2 regions of the Pseudomonas sp. GL_091 genome follow, and region 2 is predicted to be linked to the other one. Evidence: riboswitches for the same ligand, from Rfam matches in the RefSeq annotation. Region 2 holds a riboswitch; the other holds the start of a gene.
What was found. Region 2 has a riboswitch for cobalamin ahead of AC3ITY_RS18610 (CbtB domain-containing protein). Riboswitches for the same ligand answer to the same signal wherever they lie in the genome.
Positions count from the first base shown of each region.

Region 1 (4,164 bases), 2.3 Mb from region 2:
CTGGCGATGACGTTTTTCGTCCAGTGGTGGTTCAGCGGCCCACCCGGCAAGTCGACCACTTTGACCGGCGGTGACTTGATCTGCGTATCGCCACTTTCATAGTGAAAGCGCAGCAGGCGATCAGTGTCGGCCACATACAGGTCATTGCCGACCAGGGTCATGCCGAAGGGCGAGTTGAGGTTTTGCAGAAACACCGTGCGGGTTTCCGCGACGCCATCACGGTCCTTGTCGCGCAGCAAGGTGATGCGGTTGGCGCTGGGCACCCTGGCCCCGGCGCGGCCCATGACTTTCTTCATGACCCAGCCGCGAATGCCTTTACCGTCTTCGGGTTTGGGTGGTGCATTGGTTTCCGCCACCAGCACATCGCCATTGGGCAGCACATAAAGCCAGCGCGGGTGATCCAGGTCTTCGGCAAAAGCGGCCACTTGAGTGCCCGTGGCGGCGATGGGTTTTGCGCCCTGCGGCCAACCGATGGCCGGGGCGATGTTCACGGTCGGGATCAGGGTTTTTTTCGGTTCCGGCAATTGAGGCGATGGACCGGTGCCGTCGGAGACTTGCAGGCGGGAGGTCTCGCCACAAGCGGCGAGCCCTCCGCAGAGCGCGATAACGAGAGCGAGCGGGGGCGTGCGCATGCTGGTCTTCCCTATGAATGCCTTGTTCTAATCATAGAGAAGCGTTGTCGTCCGATGGTTCAACCCCTCAGCCGCGAGCTTCCTTGAACAGCACCGCAATGCCGGGGTGATAGTTGCCGGCTTCGTTGCGCAACTTGCGGTAGGCATAAGGGAAATACCAGGCGACAGCGCAGGTGTGTTCCTTTTGCAGGTCGTCGACCATGTCCTGGAGTTCTTCCGGTGTGGCGCCCTGCTGGGCTTTTTGCGGAGCGACGAACAGGCAGCCGAGTTTCAGGTCGCTGGCGTGGCTCAGCCGCTTCGCATCGCTGGCGATGTCGAGCAGGGCCTGGGTCAGGTTGAGGCTGTTGACCCGTGGCCAGCGCTGACTGGTCTGGATGTAGGCGCGGGTTTCGGGCGAGGCCAGGAGCAGGTCGGCGCGGCTGTTGCGTTCGCCTTCTTCGGTCTGCTTGCGGGTGGGCGTCTGTTGCAGCGTGACCATCTCGGCCATCCAGGCCGCGGCCGACAGCAGTCCGAGATTGGCCTTTTCGTCGTGCCAGTACGGTGTGTCGCCATCGCCACGGACGGCGTTGTAACGGTCGATGCATTCGAACCAGTGCTCGAGCACCGGGCGCAGGAATTCCAGCTTTGGATTGTTGATGATCATGCCTTGCATGGGCTCACCCTTGTTGTTGTGTTGTGAGTTTGTGGCTCTTTGATATCACTGCTGGGAGCGTGGCACAAGATTGACGTCAGTTTATTGATTGTTGGCAGCTATTCGGTCGATGGCCGCCCGGCTTTAATTGACGCTCCACCCCCAACCCTCTAACCTTCGCGGCTTGTTTCAGGTGCTCTGTGGCTTGGGTCGACAGAGTGAAACAGGGAAGTCGGTGAGTGAGTCCTTCTGTTGGTCGAAGGTCCGCAATTCCGGCGCTGCCCCCGCAACGGTAAATGAGTGAAAACTGTGTCTGATGCCACTGTGTCGATTCGATGCGGGAAGGCGCACAGTCTGGCCCCGCGCCACTCATGAGCCCGGAGACCGGCCTGATTCATCCAGCGGCATCACGGTGGGCGATGCCAGGCTTTTTGCCTTCTATTCTTGTGCCTGCCCGCCGTTATTCCTGCCTCAACGGAGAGCTCCCCCATGACTGATACCCCCGATCGTGACGAACGCCACCTGGCGCGCATGCAGCGCAAAAAAGCCGTGATCGACGAGCGCATCGCCAATTCCCCGAACGAGTGTGGCCTGCTGCTGGTGCTGACCGGCAACGGCAAGGGCAAGAGCAGTTCGGCCTTCGGCATGCTCGCCCGCGCCATGGGGCACGGCATGCAATGCGGCGTGGTGCAGTTCATCAAGGGCCGCAACAGCACGGGCGAAGAGCTGTTCTTCCGGCGCTTTCCCGAGCAGGTGCGTTTTCATGTGATGGGCGAAGGGTTTACCTGGGAAACCCAGGACCGCCAGCGCGACATCGCCGCCGCCGAAGCCGCCTGGGCGGTGTCGCAGCAGCTGCTGCGCGATCCGTCCATCGGTCTGGTGGTGCTGGATGAACTGAACATCGCCCTCAAGCACGGCTACCTCGAACTCGATCAGGTGCTCAGCGACTTGCAGGCCCGCCCGCCGATGCAACACGTGGTGGTCACCGGTCGTGCCGCCAAGCCGGAAATGATCGAGATGGCCGACACCGTCACCGAAATGGGCGTGATCAAACACGCCTTTCAGGCCGGGATCAAAGCGCAGAAAGGCGTCGAATTGTGAGTCAGCCTCGGCACTGTCCGGCGGTACTGATTGCCGCGCCGGCTTCTGGCCAGGGCAAGACCACCGTCACCGCGGCGCTGGCCCGATTGCATCGCAATCAGGGGCGCAAGGTCCGTGTGTTCAAGTGCGGCCCCGACTTTCTCGATCCGATGATTCTCGAACGCGCCAGTGGTGCGCCGGTGTATCAGCTGGACATGTGGATGGTCGGCGAGCAGGAGAGTCGCCGGCTGCTGTGGGAAGCCGCCGCTGAAGCCGACCTGATCCTGATCGAAGGTGTCATGGGGCTGTTCGACGGTACGCCGTCGAGCGCCGATCTGGCGCGGCATTTCGGTGTGCCGGTGCTGGGGGTGATCGATGGCACCGCCATGGCCCAGACCTTCGGCGCACTGGCCCTGGGGCTGGCGCGTTATCAGCCGGACCTGCCGTTCGCCGGCGTGCTGGCCAATCGTGTCGGCACGCTGCGCCACGCGCAACTGCTCGAAGGCAGCCTGACTGAAGGTTTGCGCTGGTACGGCGCGCTGTCCCGGGAAACCGGGATCGAATTGCCGAGCCGGCACCTGGGGCTGGTTCAGGCCAGTGAGTTGAACGATCTCGACCTGCGCCTCGATGCGGCCGCCGATGCCCTGGCCAGCAGTTGCGAGGTCGCGCTGCCACCGGCGGTCGAGTTCGCCGCCCCTGATGTCATCGCAGTCGAACCGCTGCTGGCCGGTGTACGCATTGCCGTTGCCCGGGATGAAGCCTTTGCGTTCACCTACGGCGCAAGCCTGGATCTGCTGCGGGCGATGGGCGCCGAGTTGTCGTTCTTCTCGCCGATCCGCGACCGTGAGTTGCCGGAGGCGGACAGCCTGTATCTGCCGGGCGGTTACCCGGAACTGCACCATGTTGCGCTGGCGAAAAACACCGCGATGCTCGAAGCGATCCGTGCGCACCACGCCGCCGGCAAGCCATTGCTCGCCGAGTGTGGCGGCATGCTGTATCTGCTCGATTCCCTGACCGATGTCGAGGGCACTCGCGCCGAACTGGTTGGCTTGCTGGTCGGTGATGCGGTGATGCAAAAGCGTCTGGCAGCGCTGGCGTTGCAGGCGGTGCAATTGCCGGAAGGTTCTCTACGCGGGCACACCTACCACCATTCGTTGACCACCACTGAACTGGCGCCGATTGCCCGTGGATTGAGCCCTAACGGCGGGCGCGGAGCGGAGGCGGTCTACCGTGAAGGGCGGATGACCGCCTCTTATGTGCACTTTTATTTTCCGTCGAACCCTTCGGCGATTGCCGCACTGTTTGCGCCGGACCAAAACCTTGTAGGAGCGAGCCTGCTCGCGAAGCGGCCATGACGGATAACGCATATTCCGAAGCCGAACGCGCAGCGGTCTATCGTGCCATCGCCGAGCGCCGTGACATGCGCCACTTCAGCGGCGGCACCGTCGAGCCCGAATTGCTGCGGCGCCTGCTCGAGGCCGCACACCAGGCCCCCAGTGTCGGCCTGATGCAGCCCTGGCGCTTCATCCGCATCAGCGATCGCGCCTTGCGCGGGCAAATCCAGGCCCTGGTGGAAGAAGAACGCATCCGCACTGCCGAAGCCCTTGGCGAGCGCAGCGATGAGTTCATGAAGCTCAAGGTGGAAGGCATCAACGATTGTGCCGAGGTACTGGTCGCCGCGCTGATGGACGACCGCGAGCAGCATATCTTCGGCCGCCGCACCTTACCGGAAATGGACATGGCTTCGTTGTCCTGCGCGATCCAGAACCTGTGGCTGGCGTCCCGCGCCGAAGGGCTGGGCATGGGCTGGGTGTCGCTGTT
Region 1 covers NZ_CM174451.1:1,807,552-1,811,715, forward strand. The annotation lists gene AC3ITY_RS08305 (PQQ-dependent sugar dehydrogenase) at 1-632, opposite strand, end outside; gene AC3ITY_RS08310 (hypothetical protein) at 700-1,284, opposite strand; cobalamin riboswitch at 1,438-1,670, shown strand; gene cobO (cob(I)yrinic acid a,c-diamide adenosyltransferase) at 1,753-2,364, shown strand; gene AC3ITY_RS08320 (cobyrinic acid a,c-diamide synthase CobB) at 2,361-3,698, shown strand; gene bluB (5,6-dimethylbenzimidazole synthase) at 3,695-4,164, shown strand, end outside.
Region 1: another riboswitch for cobalamin. It lies ahead of cobO (cob(I)yrinic acid a,c-diamide adenosyltransferase); the one in region 2 lies ahead of AC3ITY_RS18610 (CbtB domain-containing protein).

Region 2 (4,164 bases):
TATCCTCAAGCGTGCCCACCACCCAATCCTGATCCGGCCAGCTCGCGCGGTGAACCACCGCAATCGGGCAATCGGCGCCGTAATGGGGTAGCAGTTCTTCAACGATCTTCGCCAGGTGATTGACCCCCAAATGAATCGCCATGGTCGCGCCGTGCTGCGCCAGGCTGGAGAATTCCTCTCCGGGTGGCATGGCGGTTTTGTCGGCGTAGCGCGTCAGGATCACGCTCTGCGAAACGTTCGGCAGCGTCAGTTCTGCTCCTAAAAGCGCTGCGCAAGCGGCTGTGGCAGTCACGCCGGGTACGATTTCGAACGCAATGCCCAGCTCACGCAGATAGCGAATCTGCTCGCCAATGGCGCCATACAGGCTTGGATCGCCGGAGTGCACCCGAGCCACATCCTGACCTTTGGCGTGGGCGGTCTTGATCAGGTCGATGATCTGTTCCAGGTGCAGTTCGGCACTGTTGACCACCTGCTCGGCACAATGACCTTCCAGTACGGCGGCAGGTACCAGGGAACCGGCATAAATGATCACCGGACAGCTGCGAATCAGCCGCTGGCCTTTGACGGTAATCAGTTCGGGGTCGCCGGGACCTGCGCCAATGAAGTAGACGGTCATCGTCGGTTCCTGTGGGGAAAAAAGGGGCTGAACAGGGCTTCAGATGAAGAATGTTCATGATCAACGGTGGGGATTATCGGGGTTTTTATGCCGCGCCGGCCAATGCCAGTGTTGCCTGGGCGTATTTTTGTCGTGGAATCAGCAGTTTTGCCGGGGCCTGGGCCAGTTGTTCCGCCAGGGCCAGTGCGGCGCTTTCCGCCACGCCGTAGCAACCGGTGCGTTCAAACGCTATTTGCGATTGATGACTGAGTTGCGGTTCATAAGCGGCCAGTTGTTCACTGCTGAAATACATCAATTCCAGGCCAAGCTGCTGAGCCAGTTCGATTAACGCAGGTTCGTCGCGCTTCGAATCGATGCTGGCCAGCGCCTTGATTTCATGACGAGCAATCTGGTGTGCCTCCAACGCCTGATCGAGCAGCGCCAGCAACGTGCTGACGGGGCAGCCCCGTTGGCAGCCCAGGCCGACCACCAGGGTCGGCGCTGTGCTGACGTCAGTCATGCGTGGTATTGGCCATCGCTTTTGCGACGGAACAACCAGGCGCTGATCAGGCCCAGGGCCAGCCAGAACGCCACGTTGGTCAGTTGCGAAGCGATTTTGAACTGGGCTTCCAGCGCCTCTGGAGCAAGCATCGAATGCACTTCCGGTTGCGGTGCGCCAATCACATGGGGAACGGCGAGTATCGCCGCGCCGAGGACTTTCATCAGCCAGTGACGGCTGAACACGATCAGCGCGATACCGACGGCGGTGGAGGCGGCGGTACCGATCCACCACAGTTGCCGTTGTGCCAGGTCCGCTGCGGCAGTGCCGGGCAATTCAGGTGGCAGGCCGAGGGTCGGCGCGAGCACGAACGTCGCATAACCGGCCAGGCCCCAGAGCAGGCCTTGCGAGGTTTTGGTCGGCGCACGCAAGGTGTACAGGCCGGCCAGCATCAGGGCGAAACCGACGGCCACCACCAGGTTACCGCCGGTGGTCGACAGCACGCGCTGCCAGCCGTCTTCCGGTTCCCAGGCTTGTGCATCGTGGGTGTGGGCAGCCATGGCGCCATCGGCGTGTTGGTGAACTTCAGTCGCGACCGGTTCGGCTTTTTCGTAGGTTTCGGCCTGCAAAATCAGCGGGGCGACCCAGAAGCTTTGCAGCAGGGTCAGCAGCAGGGCGGCCAGCAGCCCGGTGAAACCTGCGGTTTGCGCAATACGCTTGATCATGTCGACAGCTCTCAATGGCACGGGAATGCGGAGCTGTGACGGGTATCGTGGGCGGCATTGTGCACCGCTTCGATGTGCGAGAAACCGGCGAAATACACAAGGCTTGCGCCCAGGATCGACGCGCAGACAGCAGCGGCCAGACGTTGGGTCAAGGTTGAGGTGGTGCTCGCGGATGTGTGTTCGGCGCTGCTGATGATCGACATGGCGTTTCCCTCTGGTCTGTCAGCGGGGAATAAGAGCGCATGCAAACCCCCGCACGACCTGGCGCGCAGAGGTTCAAACAGCGCCCGCCCACCGCGGGTTTGTTGGTTCAGTGATCGTACTTGTCACTTTGTGTTACGGGCCGGTCTCCGGGCTCACGAGGGGCAAAGGCTTGCGCCTGAACCTGAAAGCATCACCTTCCCATGCCGCAGTGGCACAGTGGATCTGATGCTTCGCTCGCTTACCGTTGCGGGGGCAGCACCGGACTGACATGGCTTAAGAGTAAAGCACATGATTCACCGGTTTCCCGTTTCACCCTGTGAAGGGCACCCGTAACAAGGTGTGTAGGAGAGCATGGGCGGGGGTTGGGCGTCAATTGGCAAGGGTTCTCACTTGAAATTTACACAAGCCCCCTTGCCACAGGGATCGCAAGCATTGACCCGCCCCAATACCATGCGTAGCCTTGCGCTTTCGAGGTTCTTCGGCGTTTGCCGAAGCTAAGAAGGGAACGCGGTCGATGCCGCGGCTGCCCCCGCAACTGTGAACGGTGATGTTCGTTGCCACGCCACTGCTGACTCAATCCATGAGGCCGGCGGGAAGGCGCAGCGAATGCCAGGCTCAAGGCCGGCACACCGTCAGCCAGGAGACCTGCCTCGTCACAGATTCTCACTTTCAACCGGGCGGGGTGATCCGGTGGCGAACTCCTCAGGCACGCGCCTCCGCGTTGCCGGTCGTCGTCCCGTATGCCCGCCACATTAGCCATAGGGCATCCGATGAAAACACTGGCCAAACTCCCCGTCACCATCGTCACCGGCTTTCTCGGCTCGGGCAAGACCACGCTGCTGCGGCACATGCTCGACAACGCCCAGGGTCGCCGCATCGCGGTGATCGTCAACGAATTCGGTGAGTTGGGTATTGATGGCGAAATCCTCAAGCAATGCTCCATCGGTTGCACCGAAGAAGAAGCCAACGGCCGTGTCTATGAATTGGCCAACGGCTGCCTGTGCTGCACCGTCCAGGAAGAATTCTTCCCGGTGATGCGCGAACTGGTGGCCCGTCGTGGCGATCTTGATCACATTCTCATCGAAACCTCGGGCCTGGCGCTGCCCAAGCCGCTGGTCCAGGCCTTCCAGTGGCCGGAAATCCGCAGTGCCTGCACGGTGGACGCGGTGATCACCGTGGTCGACAGCCCGGCCGTGGCCGCCGGCACCTTCGCCGCGTTCCCGGATCAGGTCGACGCCCAACGCAAACTCGACCCGAACCTGGACCACGAATCGCCGCTGCACGAACTGTTCGCCGACCAACTGGCCAGCGCTGACCTTGTGATCCTCAACAAAGCCGACCTGATCAACCCGGCGGACCTGGCCCGCGTGCGCCTGGAAGTCGCCGAGGAATTGCCGCCAGCGGTGAAAATCATCGAGGCCAGCAGTGGTCGCCTGCCGCTGGACGTGCTGATCGGCCTGGGTGCCGGCTCCGAAGAACACATCGACAGCCGTCACAGCCACCACGACCATCATCATGATGGCGACGACGATCATGATGACCACGATCACGACGCCTTCGATTCGATCTCCATCGAACTGCCGCAAGCCGACGAAAGCCTGCTGCTGGATGCGCTGACCCAACTGGTGGTCCAGCACGGCATCCTGCGGGTCAAGGGTTTTGCGGCGATCCCGAACAAACCAATGCGCCTGCTGATCCAGGGCGTGGGCACGCGTTTCGACAAGCACTTCGACCGCCAGTGGGGCGCCGAAGAAGCACGCGTAACCCGCCTGGTGCTGATCGGCCAGGAACTGGACGCCACTGTTCTCGAAGCGCAATTGCGCGCCGCGCTCAGCGAGTAATCCATGCACCTGCTCAGGACCCAGCCCGGCGGTTTTGTGTCGGATGACAACATTGCCGACCTTGGACAAACCCCCGCCGAACTGGTGATCCTGTGCAGCGGCGATTCCAGCCTCGCGCTGCTCGCCGAAGCGGCGCAGCAATTGCCCGACGATTACCCGAGCGTGCGCCTGGCCAACCCGATGCAGGTGCAGAACCATGCCTCGGTCGATTTGTACGTCGATGAAGTGCTGCGTCACGCCAGGGTGATCCTGATTTCGTTGCACGGTGGCATCGCCTATTGGCGTTACGGCATCGAGCGC
Region 2 covers NZ_CM174451.1:4,103,842-4,108,005, reverse strand. The annotation lists gene cobM (precorrin-4 C(11)-methyltransferase) at 1-616, opposite strand, end outside; gene AC3ITY_RS18620 (cobalamin biosynthesis protein) at 702-1,115, opposite strand; gene AC3ITY_RS18615 (CbtA family protein) at 1,112-1,819, opposite strand; gene AC3ITY_RS18610 (CbtB domain-containing protein) at 1,831-2,022, opposite strand; cobalamin riboswitch at 2,144-2,369, opposite strand; cobalamin riboswitch at 2,478-2,690, shown strand; gene cobW (cobalamin biosynthesis protein CobW) at 2,794-3,864, shown strand; gene cobN (cobaltochelatase subunit CobN) at 3,868-4,164, shown strand, end outside.